DNA from 4 places in the Streptomyces sp. NPDC052079 genome. Region 1 is predicted to be linked to each of the others. Evidence: riboswitches for the same ligand, from Rfam matches in the RefSeq annotation. Region 1 holds a riboswitch; each other region holds the start of a gene.
What was found. A riboswitch is a leader RNA that binds a small molecule or an ion and turns the genes downstream of it on or off. The one in region 1 is predicted to bind cyclic di-AMP.

Region 1 (4,193 bases):
GTGCGTTACGGCACGCTGATCACCCTGCTCACGCTGTCCGGTCTGGTGATCCTCGCCCTGGTCCGCGAGCAGACGGGAACCCAGGGATTCCTGGTGGGAGTGGGTCTCGCCGTCCTTCCCGTGCCGCTGCTCATGGCGGCCTTCCGCTGGCTGGACCGGGTGGAGCCGGGCCCCTGGCGGAACCTGCTGTTCTCGTTCGCCTGGGGTGCGTGTGCAGCGGCGCTGATAGCGATCGTGGCGAACAGTTTCGCCACGCAGTGGATAGCGACGGCGACCGCCGACCCGACCGGCGCCAACACGCTGGGGGCGACCGTCATAGCCCCGGTCGTGGAGGAGTCAGCGAAGGCCGCGGCCGTCCTCCTGGTCTTCCTGTTCCGCAGACGGGACTTCACCGGGATCCTCGACGGTGTGGTGATAGCCGGGGTCACCGCCACCGGCTTCGCCTTCACGGAGAACATCCTCTACCTCGGCACCGCCTACGGCACCGACCAGCTCACGGGCGACAGCGGCGTGGCCTCGGTCACCGCGGCGACCTTCTTCGTGCGGATCGTCATGTCGCCGTTCGCGCACCCCTTGTTCACCGTGCTCACCGGGATCGGCTTCGGCATCGCCGCGCTGTCCACGGACCGGCAGCGGGTCCGGCGCGTGCTGCTTCCGCTGTGCGGTCTGCTCCTCGCGATGGGCATGCACGCCCTGTGGAACGGCTCCACCACGCTCGGCCAGTACGGCTTCATCGCGGTGTACGCGGCGTTCATGGTGCCGGCGTTCGGGCTGCTGACCTGGCTGGTGGTGTGGACGCGGCAGCGCGAGCTGCGGACCGTCCGGACGGAGCTGCCCGCGTACGCGGTGGCCGGCTGGCTCACCCCGGCGGAGCCGTTCGCCCTGGGCTCGATGCGGGCGCGGCGCCTCGCCCGGCGGTACGCGCGCCGGTACGGCGGAAAGCCGGCGGCGCGCGCGGTCGCGCAGTACGAGGCGTACGCCACCTCGCTGGCGTTCCTGCGGCACCGCGGCCGGCTGGGGCGGGCCGGGACGGACTTCGTCCCCCGGGAACGGGAGCTGCTGCTGGAGCTGTGGCACCGGCGGGGTGCGGCGCGTCCGGCCCTGGACCACGCGGCCCGTCTCACCGCACCGCCGGTTCCGGTCGCTCCCACGCCGTGGCCGGTGCACGGGGCGTACGGGCATCCGCCGTACGGCCATCCCGCCCACGGGAGCCCGCCCTACGGGCATCCCTACCCCGCCTACGGCTCCGACGCCCACCGCTTCTGACGTGCGAAGGTCCCCGGAAACACCTGACCGGCAGCCCTGACGTCGGGGGGTCGTCGTCGGGACTGCCGGCGTTCAGGAGCGGCAGGAATCGGGGCGGCGGTGATCAGGGGGTGAGGCCCTTGCTCTGCAGCCACGCCATCGGGTCGATGCCCGAGGAGGAGCCGCCGGAGTGGACCTCGAGGTGGAGGTGGGCACCGGTGGAGTTGCCGGTGGAGCCGACGCGGCCGATCACATCGCCGGTGTTGACCTTCTGGCCGACGCTGACGCTGATGGAGGACTGGTGGGCGTACCAGATCTCGGTGCCGTCGTCGAGGGTCAGCACGGTCTTGTAGCCGTAGGAGCCGTCCCAGCCGGCGGAGGTGATCGTGCCGGTGTGGACGGCCTTGATCAGCGTGCCGGTGGGGGCGGCGAAGTCGAGGCCGGTGTGCTGACCGGAGGACCAGTAGGCGCCGGCCTGGCCGAAGGTGGAGGAGATGGTGTACGAGGAGGTCGGCAGCGTGTACTGCTTGGCCAGCTGGGCGAGGCGCTCGGCCTCGGCCTTCTTCGCGGCCTCCTCCTCCGCCTTCTTCTTGGCGGCCTCGGCCTTGGCCTTGGCCTCCTTCTCCGCCTTGGCGGCGGCCTCGGCAGCCTGCTTCTCGGCCGCGGCGGCGGCCTCGGCGGCGGCCTTGGTCTCGGCCTGGTTCTGCTGCTGCTCGACCTGGGCCATGATCCGGGTGCGCAGCGCCTCGCCGGCGCCCTCGGTGCCCTGCTCGGCTTCGGCGGTGGCCATGCCCAGGCTGCTGAGGGGGGTGGTCGAACCCTCGGGCGTTTCCTCGTCGGAGATGAGGGAACCCACGTTGGGGAGGTCGGGCACGGAGATGGAGACCGGCGGCTTGCCGGGCTGGGCGCTGGCCATGCCGCCGGCGCCGACCGCCGCTATGACGCCGACGCCGAGAACGGTGGAGCTGCGGGCGAGCCCTCCCCCGCGCTGCTTGGAGACGCGGTGCCGGCCACGTACCGGGCGAATGGACTCCGCGGTGGGGTTCCACTCCTCGAAGGGGCCCTCGTCGGTGCGGACACCGCCGTAGGCGAAGGTGTCGCTCGGCTTGAACGGGGCCTCGGGGGCAGGCGGGTTGGACGCCACGTGGGCGCGCTCCTTTCCTTCCTTTCGCCTACCGGGTTAGCTGACGGGTTCGGAGCAGGAAGGTCTCCTACGCGCGTATACAAACCGTGTTGCCACGGCTGCACCCACACGACTCACCCCACGGTGGTGGTTCCCCGGTTCCCTTACGGGATTCGGCGCGTGCGCACGGAGCCGACTTCTGTGACGGCTGGGACGACCGCGCTGCGTTATCGAACGTTAATAGACGCGAGGGCCGGATTCCAAGCCGTTCCTCTTGATCGTTAACGATTTTCGCGGGGACTTACCTGCCAGGAGCGCCCAAAAACGGGCGAGTTGACCTCGGCTCGACTGCGGGCCGACTGCTGACGGTGTGTCACCTGTTATGCGCTGCGGGACGGCTGGCTCACAGTAAGTGATGAGGGGAGGGGCGATGCGAAAACACCGAGGGCCGGAACCCTTTCGGATTCCGGCCCTCGGCCTTCAGTAGCGGGGACAGGATTTGAACCTGCGACCTCTGGGTTATGAGCCCAGCGAGCTACCGAGCTGCTCCACCCCGCGTCGTTGAGACCAGTGTATGCCATCCGCGGGACATGCCGCACACCCATTTACGTGTGCGGTTCGTCTCAGCGGCCGGTCAAGTGGACGTTCGGCGCCTTGGCGCGGTCCTCGTACTCCGGCAGGACGACGACGGTGGCGCCCCCGGCCGCCAGGACCGCGCTGCCGTCGGCACCGGCCACAAAGGTGTCCGGCTCCCGCCAGGCCGTGACCACCCGCCGTATCCCCGCGTCCAGGATCAGCCGCGCACAGGGCGCCGGCCGCGACGCGCGCCGGGCGCACGGCTCCAGGCTGGAGTACACGGTGGCACCCGCTAGCCGGGGATCGGCCGGATCGGTCTTGGCGAGCGCGGCCTCCTCCGCGTGCACCACCGGGTCACCGCCCTCCCGGGAGTGGCCCCGCGCCAGCTCCGTGCCGTCCGCGGCCACCACCACCGCACCCACACTGAACGCCGTCTTCGAGGGCGGACACTGCGCGGCCAGCTCGCAGGCGAGGGCCAGCCAGCGGTGGTCGGCGGCGACGGGCAGCGCGCCGGTGCCGGGCGCCGTGGGCTCGTAGCGCATCAGGACCACATCGCCGATCGGGCGGGTCTCCACCAGCCGCAGCCGGCCGCCCTGGTAGGAGCCGGGCCCGAACAGCCGGGGTGCGTCCGCGTCGCCGACGAACAGCGGGGCGAGCACCAATTGGAGCTCGTCCGCGAGGCCCTCGGTGAGCAGCTGGGTGTGGACGCGGCCGCCGCCCTCCACCATCAGCCGCCGCACCCCGCGCACGGTGCCCAGATGCTCCAGCAGGCGCCGCCAGTCGAGCTCCGGGCCGAGCGGGACGACATCGGCGGCGAGGCCCAGGGCGTGGGCGCGCTCGGCGCCCTTGTCGGTGGTGTAGAGGACCTTCTCGCCGCCGGTGTGCCAGAACAACGCCGCCGGGTCCAGCTCGCCGGAGCCGCTGACGGTGACCTTGAGCGGATACTCGGGCTGGCCCCCGGCGAGACGGGCGGCGCGGCGCTCGGGCGAGTTGACCAGCAGCCGGGGATTGTCGGCGCGGATCGTACCGGCGCCGACCAGGATGGCGTCCACGGATGCCCGCACCTCGTCGACCCGGTCGAAGTCGTTCGGGCCGGAGAGCAGCAGCCGCTCGGGAGAGGTGTCGTCCAGGTAGCCGTCGAGGGAGACGGCGGCGGACAGCAGGACGTACGGATGGGGCATCGGCGCACTCCGGTAGGGTCGGCGGCTGGCGGGACCGCTGCGCGGCCCGGGTCAAGTCTGACAACCCG
Region 2 (4,193 bases), on a different contig from region 1:
GGGGACGTCCTGCACCGGCTCGCCCCGGGCGACAGCGCGCACTTCGACTCGCTGACCCCGCACCGTATTGCCGCAGCCGACCCCGACGGGGTCGAACTGCTGTTCGTCCACACCCTGCTGCAGAGTCCCACGGCCGCGCTGTGCCTGGGCCCGATCCACGGAGAAGCGACATGACTGGTAAGGACATGGAGGAGAAGTTCCCACGGGCCCTGTGGGTGCGGCTGTTCATCTACGTGGTGGTGGGGCACCTCTTCGCGGCCTTCATCTACTTCCTGTTCGAGATAGCCCCCAAGAAGTAGACGCCGGGGCGGGTGCCCGCCTCAGTCGAGCATGCGCTCGCGCAGCCGCTCCCGGGCCCCGGGGGTGAGGCCGAGCCCCTGCTCCAGATAGGCGTCGACCCCGCCCCAGGTCTCCTCCACCGTCTCGAAGGCGGCCGACAGGTACTCCGCCCGGGCGTCGAACAGCGGGCTGAGCAGCTCCATGACCTCGGAGGAGTAGGCCGAGGCGGAGCTGCCGCTGCGGTGCACCTTGTAACGGCGGTGCTTGGCGTTGGACTTGAGGTAGTCGTCGACGATCGCGTCCCGCTCGACGCCCAGCGCGAGCAGCGTCACCGCCACGGACAGTCCCGCACGGTCCTTGCCCGCCGCGCAGTGCATCAGCACGGGGACGCTGTCCTCGGCGAGCGAGCGCAGCACCTGGGCGTGCTCGGCGGTGCGCTCCGTGATGATCATCCGGTAGGAGGTGATCATCCGGTCCGCGCCCTTGCCGTCCGCGAGGACCGAGCGCAGCTGGTCCAGGTCGCCGTCGCGGACCATCTTCCAGAACTCGGCGCCGTCGGCCGGGTCGCTGAGCGGCAGGTTCAGATTGCGCACGCCCGGCAGTTCGACGTCCGGCCCCTCCAGCTTCTGGTCCGCCGCGTTGCGGAAGTCGAAGATCGTGTGCAGCCCGAGCGAGGACAGGAAGACGGCGTCCTCGGCGGTCGCATGGGCCAGGTGACCGCTGCGGAACAGCACCCCGTGCCGCACCCGCCGACCGTCCACGGTCGGCAGTCCGCCCACGTCGCGGAAGTTGCGTACTCCGGCCAGCTCGGGTTCGGTCGACGGGATCTGCTGCGTCACGGGGACTCCTCCCACTCGGCGCCGCCGCCGCTGCTCGTCGGCGGGCATCACCTGACGATACGACATGCCTGCCTGGGGCAATGAGTTCTCCACAGGCGTGGCCCGGCCGCCCAGGCGCCCAGGATGCGCATGCCTGTGATCGCATGATTGAGGCGTTGTGTCCGATTAGGTCGCTTCGCTATAACATGCCACCAAAGCAGGAGAAATGGGAGTGGGGTGCGTGAGCAGCGTCATATCCGTGACGATGTGTTATCGCCATGCTCACGTAATCAAGCGCAATAACAAGGGAATTCGTGGGCCCTCTGCATCACGATTGACGCTCGGTGACGTCAATTCCTCCTGTGGATCACGGAAAAAGCACCTTCGCGGCGAACTGCCGCTTGTCCCGTCGCATCCGGGTCGCTTACGTTCACGACCGATCCGGACGGACGCCTAATCCTGCCGCCGCCCGGAGCCCGCACACACTGACCCGTGTACGGCAGGAGCGGGGGACCCACAGGTAAGACTGCCTGTTCCGGTCTCCGGAACGGCTTGGGGTTAAGTCGCGTGATATCGCGGCCGGACATCTCCAGTCCGAACCCGACAGCTCACCTCGCAGGCGCCGGAGAGGAATTCGTCATGCCCGCGAAGGGTAAGCACCGCCGTCCCAAGGCTCAGCGTTTCACCCGCTCCATCGCCGTCGCCGGAACCGGTGGCGCCGCACTCGCCCTGCCGCTTCTCGGCGCCACCGGCGCGAACGCCGCCACGCCGCAGGCGGCCCCCGAAAAGGCCGTCCAGTCCCTTTCCGCCGGCGGCCACGAGGCCACCGCCGAAAAGAGCGACCAGGTCCGCACGTACACCGTGAAGGCCGGCGACTACCTGGCGAAGATCGCGGAGACGGAGAACGTCGACGGCGGCTGGAAGCAGCTCTACGCGGACAACCGCGAGGCCGTCGGCGACGACCCGGCACTCATCCACCCCGGTCTGAAGCTCACCATCGACGGTGAGGCCGCCAAGGCCACGCCGAAGAAGTCCACTGCGCCGGCGTCTCCGAAGCCTGCCGCGGCGAAGGCCGAGAAGCCCGCCGAGCAGCCGGCGCAGCAGCCGGCCGAGCAGCCGCAGCCGTCCTCCCCGGCCGCCTCCGGTTACAGCTCCCCGGTGCCCGGCGGCGGCATCGGCACCGCCTACAAGGTGGCCGGCGGCATGTGGTCCAGCGGCTACCACACCGGTGTCGACTTCAGCGTCCCGACCGGCACCTCCCTGAAGGCCGTCGGCTCCGGCACGGTCGTCTCCGCGGGCTGGGCCGGCGCGTACGGCAACCAGGTCGTCATCCAGCTCAGCGACGGCCACTACGCCCAGTACGCCCACCTGTCCTCGCTGTCGGTCTCGGCCGGCCAGACCGTGAGCGCCGGCCAGCAGGTCGGTCTCTCCGGCTCCACCGGCAACTCGACCGGCCCGCACCTGCACTTCGAGATCCGCACCACCCCGAACTACGGCTCGGACGTGGACCCGCTCTCCTACCTCCGCTCCAAGGGCGTCTCCATCTGACCCCCTGCGGCAACCTTCCTGACACGCGCACCGAAGGCCGGACCCCATCCACGGGTCCGGCCTCCGGTGTATTCCGGACCGGGCGACATTCTGAGAGTGGCTTATCTCACCGCACGTCAACGCTCGCCTACGGTCGCGTAGGTCACATTCCACGGTGAATCATGATCTGCCGTGGCAGACGATTCGAAGAATGACAGCAGAAGAGTGATCGGGTCGTACGTGGCGGTGGGGGACAGCTTCACCGAGGGCGTGGGTGACCCCGGCCCCGACGGGGCGTTCGTCGGCTGGGCCGACCGGTTCGCCGTGCTTCTCGCCGACCGCCGGCCCGAGGGGGACTTCGAGTACACCAATCTCGCGGTGCGCGGAAAGCTGCTGGACCAGATCATGGCGGACCAGCTCCCGGTGGCGGTCGAACTCGCCCCCGACCTGGTCTCGTTCTGCGCGGGCGGCAACGACATCCTCCGTCCGGGCACCGACCCGGACGAGGTCGCCGAGCGCTTCGAGCAGGCGATCGCCGCCCTCACCGCCGTGTGCGGCACGGTCCTGGTGACGACCGGGTTCGACACCCGCGGCGTCCCCGTGCTCAGGCATCTGCGCGGCAAGATCGCCACGTACAACGGGCACGTACGGGCCATCGCCGACCGCTACGGCTGCACGGTGCTGGACCTGTGGTCCCTCAAGAGCGTCCAGGACCGCAGGGCCTGGGACGCCGACCGGCTGCACCTCTCGCCCGAGGGCCACACCCGCGTCGCGCTGCGCGCGGGCCTCGCCCTCGGCCTGAAGGTGCCCGCGGACCCGGAGCAGCCGTGGCCGCCGCTGCCGCCTCGCGGCACGTTGGAGATCCGGCGGGACGACGTCCACTGGGCGCGGGAGTATCTGGTCCCGTGGATCGGCCGCCGCCTGCGGGGGGAGTCGTCGGGCGACCACGTCACGGCGAAGGGGACGCTGTCCCCGGAGGACATCCGGTCGCGGATCGCGAAGGTGGCGTGAGGCGCGGTTCGCGGGGTGCTGGGCGCGCGGGGCGTGTGTGGGTGGTGCGTGGCTGGTCGCGCAGTTCCCCGCGCCCCTTTTGGGGTGCTGCGCTCGCGGCGTCTTGAGGTCCGCGTGGGGCTTGGCGCGCGGGGGCGTGTACGGGTGGCTGGTCGCGCAGTTGCCCGCGCCCCTTTGGGGGCGCGGGGGCTGTTTCCACAACTGCCCCCGTCCGCGGAGCCACCGCACATAATGGACACTCCGATCGACTTCATCTGGAGGTACCGTGGCCGCTTCTTCCGCCCCCCGGGCGAGGCTGACCGCCCTGCGGCTGCCGGCCTTCGGCGCGGAGCCGGCCGGTGAGCGCCTGGCGCGGATCCGCAGGTCCCCGCACTTCGCGAACGGCGTGTTCCAGAACCCGGGCGGGCAGGCCCGTACGCGTCCCTCCGGGTCGGGATGGGACATGGCCAAGCAGTTCCTGGACAAGGACTCCCGCTCCCTCCGCGCCCCGCAGGGCACGATCCCGGTCCATCCCACCACCCTCGCCGACCTGAACCGCCCGCCGGCGACCGGGCTGCG
Region 3 (4,193 bases), on a different contig from region 1:
TGTCCTTGCACCAGTCTCACCCTGAGCCGCCATTCTCACCCGAACCGGTGAGACGTGGTGTTGTCCGTCTGGTCCATCTGACCAAATACGGCATGCGGAAGCGTCAGACCCCGGACGCAACTCCGTGTACTGCTCCGGTATGACACGCGAGGTGGTTTTCTCCCCCGACCAGTAGGGGGCGCGGGGCAGTTCGGGCCCGGCCGGGCTCAGCCGGCGCGGTGCACCACCGCGTCGCACAGCTGCACGAGTGCCGCCTTGGCCTCGCACTCTCGCAGCGGGGCCAGCGCGGCGCGCGCCTCCTCGGCGTACCGCACGGTGTCCCGGCGGGCCTGCTCCAGCGCGGGGTGCCCGCGCAGCAGCCGCAGCGCCTCGGCGTGCCGGGCGTCGTCGGTGAGGTCGGAGTCCAGCAGCTCGCACAGGGCGATGTCCTCGGCCAGTCCCAGCCGGGCCGCCCGCTCGCGCAGCCGCAGCACGGGCAGCGTGGCGATGCCCTCGCGCAGGTCGGTGCCGGGGGTCTTGCCGGACTCGCTGGAGTCGGAGGCGATGTCCAGGACGTCGTCGGCGAGCTGGAAGGCGACGCCGAGCCGCTCGCCGTACTGGGTGAGCACGTCCACGACCGTCTCGTCGGCGCCGGACATCATCGCGCCGAAGCGGCAGGAGACGGCGACCAGCGATCCGGTCTTGCCGCCGAGCACGTCCAGGTAGTGGTCGACGGGGTCGCGGCCGTCCTGCGGTCCCGCGGTCTCCAGGATCTGCCCGGTGACCAGCCGTTCGAACGCCTCGGCCTGCACCCGGACCGCCTCCGGTCCGAGGTCGGCCAGGATGTGCGAGGCCCGGGCGAAGAGGAAGTCGCCGGTGAGGACCGCGACGGAGTTGCCCCAGCGGGCGTTCGCACTGTCGACACCGCGCCGGACCTCGGCCTCGTCCATCACGTCGTCGTGGTAGAGCGTGGCCAGGTGGGTGAGCTCCACCACCACGGCGGACGGCACGATGCCGGGCGCGTAGGGGTCGCCGAACTGGGCGGCGAGCATCACCAGCAGCGGACGGAAGCGCTTGCCGCCGGCCCGCACCAGATGCTGGGCGGCACCGGTGATGAAGGGGACCTCACTCTTGGTGGCCTCGATCAGCCCTTCCTCGACAGCCGTCATTCCGGCCTGGACATCGGCTTCCAGAGCCTGGTCCCGCACGCTCAGCCCGAACGGCCCGACGACGGTCACGAGGGGTCTCCTGTCTGCTGGTGTCCACTGGCGGTTACGCGGAATGTCGATACGTCGCTGCCATCACTCAAGTCAGCGTATCCGGTCACGTTTCGATCACCGCCAGCACCCGGGGTTACCGGCAGGGCGGCACCGGATCGGGAGCGGAGTGCTTTTGACCGGTTGATAACAACGGACAATGTGCCACCTTCCCGGACGTAACGCCCTGTCAACCATCCTGCCCGGACGTCCGTCCGATTTGCCGGAATTAGCAAGCGAATTCCTCTTGGCGGTAAATGGTCCCTGGGCTCGCGGTGAGTGAAGTCGGTCACGTGCCGCCCGCCGCGTCCACCACCTGGCCCGATCGGCGTTTTTCCCTCCCACGAAACCGAGTTGACCGTTGGCACCCGCAAAGGATCAAGCACCCCAAATCACCCGATCCAAGATCAAAGGGCTGATTGCGTGACACCCGCACTTGTTCCCTCCATGTGCTCTCGCATACGTTCCGGGCCTGCCGGGCGGACGCCGAATCCTGCCACCGCCCGCATGACACCCACCGACCAACTCACACACGGCAGGAGCGGGGGACCCAGGTAAGCCGCCGGCCCGGCCACGCGCCGGAACGGCGGGGTCCTGTCCTCCCATTCCCGTCCTCCGCCCGAACGGGCGGGCGGGAGCGGGACGACAGGGCCTTGGGGTGAAGCCATGCCTCCAGGGGCACGGCCGGGCACTCTCCCGCCCGAACCCGACAGCTCACCTCGCAGGCGTAGGAGAGGAACCCAGACATGTCCGTTTCCGGTCAGCTGCGTCGCTTCGGCAACCGCCGCATCGCCCGCACCCTCGCCGTCGCCGGTACCGGCGTCGCCGTGGTCGCCCTCCCGCTGTTCGGCGCCACCACCGCCTCCGCGGCCACCCAGACGGCCACCCCGACCGCCGCTTCCACGACGGCTTACCCGAACAACCTCGACGGCTGGATCCGCGAGTCGCTGGACGTCATGGCGCAGCACGGCATCCCGGGCTCCTACGAGGGCATCCACCGCAACATCATGCGCGAGTCCTCCGGCAACCCGACCGCCATCAACCTGTGGGACTCCAACGCCGCCAAGGGCACCCCGTCGAAGGGCCTGCTGCAGGTCATCGACCCGACCTTCCAGGCGTACCACGTGCCCGGCACCGCCTTCGACCCGTACGACCCGGTCGCGAACATCACGGCGGCCTGCAACTACGCCGCCGACCGCTACGGCTCGATCGACAACGTCTTCGGCGCGTACTGAGCCGGGCGCTGACGGCCGACCACGGCCGGCCCACCGAACAGTCGCTCGAGGACGACGGCCACGCCGTCGTCCTCGTTCGACGTGGTGACCTCGTCGGCCACCGCCTTCAGCTCGGGATGCGCGTTGGCCATGGCGACCCCGTGCGCCGCCCAGTCGAACATGGGGATGTCGTTGGGCATGTCGCCGAAGGCGACCGTCCGCTCCGGGCTCAGCCCCAGGTGCTCGGCGGCCAGCGCCAGGCCGGTCGCCTTGGTCACCCCGCACGGCTGGAGCTCCACGGTTCCGGGTCCCGACATGGTGACCGTCGCCAGCGAACCGACCACCGCACGCGCCGCCGCCGCCAACGCGTCGTCGGACAGATGCGGGTGGCGCAGCAGCACCTTGCTGATCGGCCGCTCCCACAGATCACGCCGCCGCTCGATCCGCACCGCGGGCAGCGTCGGATGCGGCATCAGATACCCCGGCTCGATCAGCGTCAGCCCGTCGACCCCGTCCTGGTCGACCGCGGCGTACACCTCCCCCACCTCGGCCTCGATCTTGCCGAGGGCGGTCTCCGCCAGTTCCCGGTCCAGCCTGACGGACCACAGCAGCCGGTGCGCGCCGGCGTCGTACACCTGCGCGCCCTGTCCGCACACCGCGAGCCCCGTGCAACCGAGGTCGTCCAGAAGCGGCCGCACCCTGGGGGCGGGACGCCCCGTCACGACGAGGTGCCGGGCACCGGCCCGCTCCGCCCGCGCGAGCGCGGCGAGGGACCGGTCGGACAGGGTGTCGTCGCCGCGCAGCAGCGTCCCGTCCAGGTCGGTGGCGATGAGTGAGAAAGCGGTGGGTGCGGCCATGATCAGAGAATACGGACAACGCGACCGTCCGATTCACCATGCCCGTATCCGCTCGCTTTCGGCGCGGTTCTCCTTCCGTCATCACCGGGTAAGGACCGGTTGAGGACTCTTTCACCGTTTGGCAAGAACATCGTCCGCTATCTACCGCCCCGGTGGGCTCGGGCGGTACCTTCCAAGAGTCCAGGGGGGACTTGATCGGGGGGTCAGGTGAGCAGTGGACGCATGCGCGTGCTGAGGCCGGAGGAGCTGGGCGAGGGGGAACGGGAGCGCTGGCGCGCATTACGTGCCGCGATGGACGCACCACGCAGCCCTTTCATGGAACCGGAGTTCGCCACCGCCGTGGGCCGGGTGCGGCCCGGGGCCCGGGTGGCCGTGCTGTACGAAGGGGCGGAACCTGCGGGCTTCCTGCCCTACGAGCGGGGCGTGGCGGGACAGGGCCGGGCGATCGGGCTCGGGGTGTCGGACTGCCAGGGCGCGGTGCTGGCTCCCGGTGCCGTCCTGGAGACCGGTGAACTGCTGCGGGCCTGCTCGTTGTCGAGCTTCGCCTTCGACAACCTGGAGGCCGGACAGGAACTGTTCGCGCCGCACGCGGCCGAGGAGCATGCCAGCTTCGTCATCGACGTGGAGAAGGGCTACGAGACCTATGAGTCGGTGCTGCGCACCCAGTCGCCGAAGTTCCTGAAGACCACGCTGGCCAAGGAGCGCAGGCTGGGCCGCCAGGCCGGACCCGTGCGGTTCGTCTTCGACGAACGCGACCCGGCCGCGCTGCGGGCGCTCGTCGCGTGGAAGTCGGCGCAGTACCGCAGGACGGGCCGCCGCGACCGGTTCGCGCAGGAGTGGATCGCCCGGCTCGTGGGCCGGCTCGCCGAGACCCGGGCCCCGGAGTG
Region 4 (4,193 bases), on a different contig from region 1:
GATCTCGGCCGGCGCGACAACCAGCATCTGGGATACGGCCACGGCATCCACTACTGCCTGGGTGCCCCGCTGGCCCGCCTGGAGGGCCAGACCGCGCTCGCCACGCTGCTGACCAGGCTTCCGGACCTGAGGCTGGCGGTCGAACCGGACGAACTCCGGTGGCGCGGCGGGCTCATTATGCGCGGACTGCGCACACTTCCGGTGGAATTCACCCCACCGCAAAAGTGACGGACCGGGCTCCGGTCTTTGCCCCCGCTCGGGCCAGCGCAAACGTGACACGCGCTCAACTCTGTGATCTTCACGTGATCTGCGCGGCATTAACTTGTGACAAGTGATCGACTGCCGATACCTTCACCCTTCAAGTGCGGCGCTCCGTCTCGGGCTCCTTCGCCGCGCCGGTTCATCGCTGTCGTGTGAAAGGTCTTCGCATGCTCTCCGGGAACGGTCGGCACCGCCGCCCCCGCCAGGCTCCGGCTCTCCTCGTCGCGGCCGGAGTGACCGGCTCCGCCATCGCGATCCCGCTCCTCGCGGCCGGCAGCGCCAGCGCGGCCGACGGCTCCACCTGGGACCGGGTCGCCGAGTGCGAGAGCGGTGGTTCCTGGAGCGAGAACAGCGGCAACGGGTACTACGGCGGCCTGCAGTTGACCCAGGACGACTGGGAGAAGTACGGCGGCCTGGACTATGCGCCGAGCGCCGACCAGGCCAGCCGCAATCAGCAGATAGCCGTCGCCGAGGCGATCCTCGCCGACCAGGGTGTCGGAGCATGGCGCACCTGCGGCCTGCTCGCGGGCCTGGAGCAGAACGCTCCCGCGGCCGACGTCGACACGGGTACGTCCGCCTCGCCGGACTCCGGCGACGCATCCGCTTCCGCCTCTCCGTCGGCCACGGCCGACCCGTCGTCCGGTGCGGACGGAAAGGACAAGACGCCGGAGGGCGCCGGCGGCGCATCGTATGAATCCGGCAGGTCGACTGAATCGGACGCCCCTTCGGGCAGCGACGGTGGCGACAAGAGTGCGGACGTCAGTGCCTCCCCCTCTGCCACCCCCGACGGTGACAAGCCGGACAAGACGGTGCAGAGCGGCGGTTCTTCAGCGGACAGTGGTGACGAGGGAACCGGTCGCCACCGCGGCGCCGGCGCCGAGGAGGGTGAGGACGAGGAGCGTGCGTCCGAGTCGTCCGGCCGGCACGCGCGCGGTCTCGACGCCTGGGGCAGCACCGGCGGCTCCTACACCGTGGACTCCGGGGACAACCTCTCGTCCATCGCCGACTCCCTTGCGGTCGACGGCGGATGGCGTGCGCTGTACGCCGTCAACGCCCAGCTCATCGGCGCCGACCCGGACTACATCCTGCCGGGTCAGGAGCTCGAGGTCGGGACCGAAGCGGGCGAAAAGTGACATCCGAAATCGCCCGGACGCGGGGCCGGTTGACGGCATGATTCGCGCCGAATGTCCGGTGTAAAGGCCGTGAGAGATAGGTCTCAGAAGCGCTGATCCTCTTTGATATTCCGTGAATCGCGTGTCTACGGTCGTGACCGCTCGCCATCGCGGGCCCCGGCTGCCGCCACGCCGAATCCTGCCAGCGGCAGCACGGGAACAGTCGTCGCGTCATGCGCCGTAGGCAGGAGCGGGGGACCCAAGGTAAGTGCCCTTTCCGGTGATTGACACCGGTTCGGGCTTGGGGTGAAGCCGCCTCCCGGGAGGGACGCGGCCGGGCAACTCAACCGGCCCGAACCCGACAGCTCACCTCGCAGGCGTCGGTGAGGGGATCCACCATGCTGTTTTCCGGCAAGGGCAAGCACCGTCGTCCGTCCAAGGGCACCCGCGCGATGACCATCGCCGGTGTCGCCTCCGCCGCCGTCGCCGCCCCGCTGATGGCGGCCGGCAGCGCCTCCGCCGCCACCGCGTCCGAGTGGGACGCCGTCGCCCAGTGCGAGTCCGGCGGCAACTGGTCCATCAACACCGGCAACGGTTACTACGGCGGTCTGCAGTTCTCCGCCTCCACCTGGGCCGGCTACGGCGGCACGAAGTACGCCCCCAGCGCTGACCATGCCACCAAGGCCCAGCAGATCGAGATCGCCGAGAAGGTCCTGGCGGGCCAGGGCAAGGGCGCCTGGCCGGTCTGCGGCAAGGGCCTCTCCAACGCCGCCTACACCGGCGACTCGGCCGGCTCCGCGCAGAACACCCAGCCCCGCGAGACCGAGCAGAAGGCCTCGCGCTCCACCGAGCGCCCGGCCGCCGAGAAGCAGGCCGAGCCGAAGGCCGAGAAGAAGACCGTCACCACCCCCACCGGCAAGAAGGTCGAGAAGGGCGACGGCGAGTACAAGGTCGTCAAGGGCGACACCCTCAGCTCCATCGCCGAGGAGCACGACGTCAAGGGCGGCTGGGCTGAGCTGTTCAAGCTGAACGACGACATCGTCCAGGACGCCGACCTCATCTACCCGGGCCAGCAGCTGCACCTGAAGTAGGGCAACGCCGCAGGTCCCTCCCCGTCCCCACGGGCTCCCCGCCCCGGTGCGTCATCCCCCGTACGCACCGGGGCGGGGTCATGCGCGGGGGAAGACTTTCCGGTCGGGGTTTCCGGAACCGCCTTTGTTCCGATCAAAAACAATCTACGCTCGGTTCTGTCCATGGGGTGAGCGGCCGGATGGCCGATCGCCCGGAGCCGGTTAGGCTCGGTCTCGCAAGACCTCCGTGGCCTTGCTCACCCGCGTCACATCCAAGAAGGAGATGCTCGTGCCGTCCATCGACGTCGTCGTAGCCCGGGAAATCCTGGACTCCCGAGGCAACCCCACGGTCGAGGTCGAGGTCGGCCTCGACGACGGCAGCACGGGTCGTGCCGCCGTCCCGTCCGGCGCCTCCACCGGCGCCTTCGAGGCCATCGAACTCCGTGACGGCGATGCCAACCGTTACCTGGGCAAGGGCGTCGAGAAGGCCGTACTGGCCGTCATCGAGCAGATCGGCCCGGAGCTCGTCGGCTACGACGCCACGGAGCAGCGCCTGATCGACCAGGCGATGTTCGACCTGGACGCCACCGACAACAAGGGCTCCCTGGGCGCCAACGCCATCCTCGGCGTCTCGCTCGCCGTCGCCCACGCCGCCTCCGAGGCCTCCGACCTTCCGCTGTTCCGCTACCTGGGCGGTCCGAACGCGCATCTGCTGCCGGTGCCGATGATGAACATCCTGAACGGCGGCTCGCACGCCGACTCCAACGTGGACATCCAGGAGTTCATGATCGCCCCGATCGGCGCGGAGTCCTTCTCCGAGGCCCTGCGCTGGGGCGCCGAGGTCTACCACACGCTGAAGAAGGTCCTGAAGAGCAAGGGCCTGGCCACCGGCCTCGGCGACGAGGGCGGCTTCGCCCCCAACCTCGGCTCCAACCGTGAGGCCCTCGACCTCATCCTCGAGGCCATCAGGGAAGCCGGCTACACCCCCGGCGAGCAGATCGCCCTCGCGCTCGACGTCGCCGCCTCCGAGTTCTACAAGGACGGCTCCTACACCTTCGAGGGCAAGACGCGCTCGGCCGCCGAGATGACCGAGTACTACGCCGAGCTCGTCGAGGCGTACCCGCTCGTCTCCATCGAGGACCCGCTGTTCGAGGACGACTGGGAGGGCTGGAAGACCATCACCGCCAAGCTCGGTGACAAGGTCCAGCTCGTCGGCGACGACCTGTTCGTCACCAACCCCGAGCGTCTCGCGCGCGGCATCGACGAGGGCGCCGCCAACGCCCTGCTGGTCAAGGTCAACCAGATCGGCTCGCTGACCGAGACCCTGGACGCCGTCGAGCTGGCCCAGCGCAACGGCTTCAAGTGCATGATGTCCCACCGCTCCGGCGAGACCGAGGACGTCACCATCGCCGACCTCGCGGTCGCCACCAACTGCGGCCAGATCAAGACCGGGGCCCCGGCCCGCTCCGAGCGCGTCGCCAAGTACAACCAGCTGCTGCGCATCGAGGAGATCCTCGACGACGCCGCGGTGTACGCCGGCCGCAGCGCGTTCCCGCGGTTCCGCTCCGAGGACTGAGCGCCGGTTCGCAGGCAGCGTCGTACGTACGTCCCCGTACTCGGTCCCGTACCGTGTGCGGGGACGTACGCGCGTATGACGGTGAACGAGACGCGTATGACGGCGAGACGAGAGGCGGGATCATGGCGGTGCTGTGCGGGAGCGCGACTCCGTGACCGGCCGGGACCGTTTCTC

Region 2: linked by a shared signal. The riboswitch ahead of AB0L56_RS25440 (peptidoglycan DD-metalloendopeptidase family protein) and the one ahead of AB0L56_RS07275 (M23 family metallopeptidase) in region 1 are both predicted to bind cyclic di-AMP.
Region 3: linked by a shared signal. The riboswitch ahead of AB0L56_RS00415 (transglycosylase SLT domain-containing protein) and the one ahead of AB0L56_RS07275 (M23 family metallopeptidase) in region 1 are both predicted to bind cyclic di-AMP.
Region 4: linked by a shared signal. The riboswitch ahead of AB0L56_RS22835 (transglycosylase family protein) and the one ahead of AB0L56_RS07275 (M23 family metallopeptidase) in region 1 are both predicted to bind cyclic di-AMP.

What each region holds. Positions count from the first base shown of each region.
Region 1 is NZ_JBFAWL010000002.1:586,139-590,331, reverse strand. It holds gene AB0L56_RS07280 (PrsW family intramembrane metalloprotease) at 1-1,266, shown strand, start outside; gene AB0L56_RS07275 (M23 family metallopeptidase) at 1,370-2,389, opposite strand; cyclic di-AMP (ydaO/yuaA leader) riboswitch at 2,401-2,557, opposite strand; tRNA gene AB0L56_RS07270 (tRNA-Met) at 2,853-2,926, opposite strand; gene AB0L56_RS07265 (dihydrofolate reductase family protein) at 2,992-4,125, opposite strand.
Region 2 is NZ_JBFAWL010000021.1:50,670-54,862, reverse strand. It holds gene AB0L56_RS25455 (XRE family transcriptional regulator) at 1-174, shown strand, start outside; gene AB0L56_RS25450 (DUF6126 family protein) at 171-299, shown strand; gene AB0L56_RS25445 (tyrosine-protein phosphatase) at 321-1,118, opposite strand; cyclic di-AMP (ydaO/yuaA leader) riboswitch at 1,571-1,732, shown strand; gene AB0L56_RS25440 (peptidoglycan DD-metalloendopeptidase family protein) at 1,737-2,645, shown strand; gene AB0L56_RS25435 (SGNH/GDSL hydrolase family protein) at 2,850-3,635, shown strand; partial or broken gene AB0L56_RS25430 (MBL fold metallo-hydrolase) at 3,901-4,193, shown strand, end outside.
Region 3 is NZ_JBFAWL010000001.1:83,074-87,266, reverse strand. It holds gene AB0L56_RS00420 (polyprenyl synthetase family protein) at 207-1,217, opposite strand; cyclic di-AMP (ydaO/yuaA leader) riboswitch at 1,842-1,978, shown strand; gene AB0L56_RS00415 (transglycosylase SLT domain-containing protein) at 1,982-2,470, shown strand; gene AB0L56_RS00410 (HAD family hydrolase) at 2,434-3,306, opposite strand; gene AB0L56_RS00405 (GNAT family N-acetyltransferase) at 3,529-4,193, shown strand, end outside.
Region 4 is NZ_JBFAWL010000017.1:15,273-19,465, reverse strand. It holds gene AB0L56_RS22845 (cytochrome P450) at 1-228, shown strand, start outside; gene AB0L56_RS22840 (transglycosylase family protein) at 429-1,394, shown strand; cyclic di-AMP (ydaO/yuaA leader) riboswitch at 1,600-1,768, shown strand; gene AB0L56_RS22835 (transglycosylase family protein) at 1,772-2,464, shown strand; gene eno (phosphopyruvate hydratase) at 2,733-4,019, shown strand; gene AB0L56_RS22825 (septum formation initiator family protein) at 4,171-4,193, shown strand, end outside.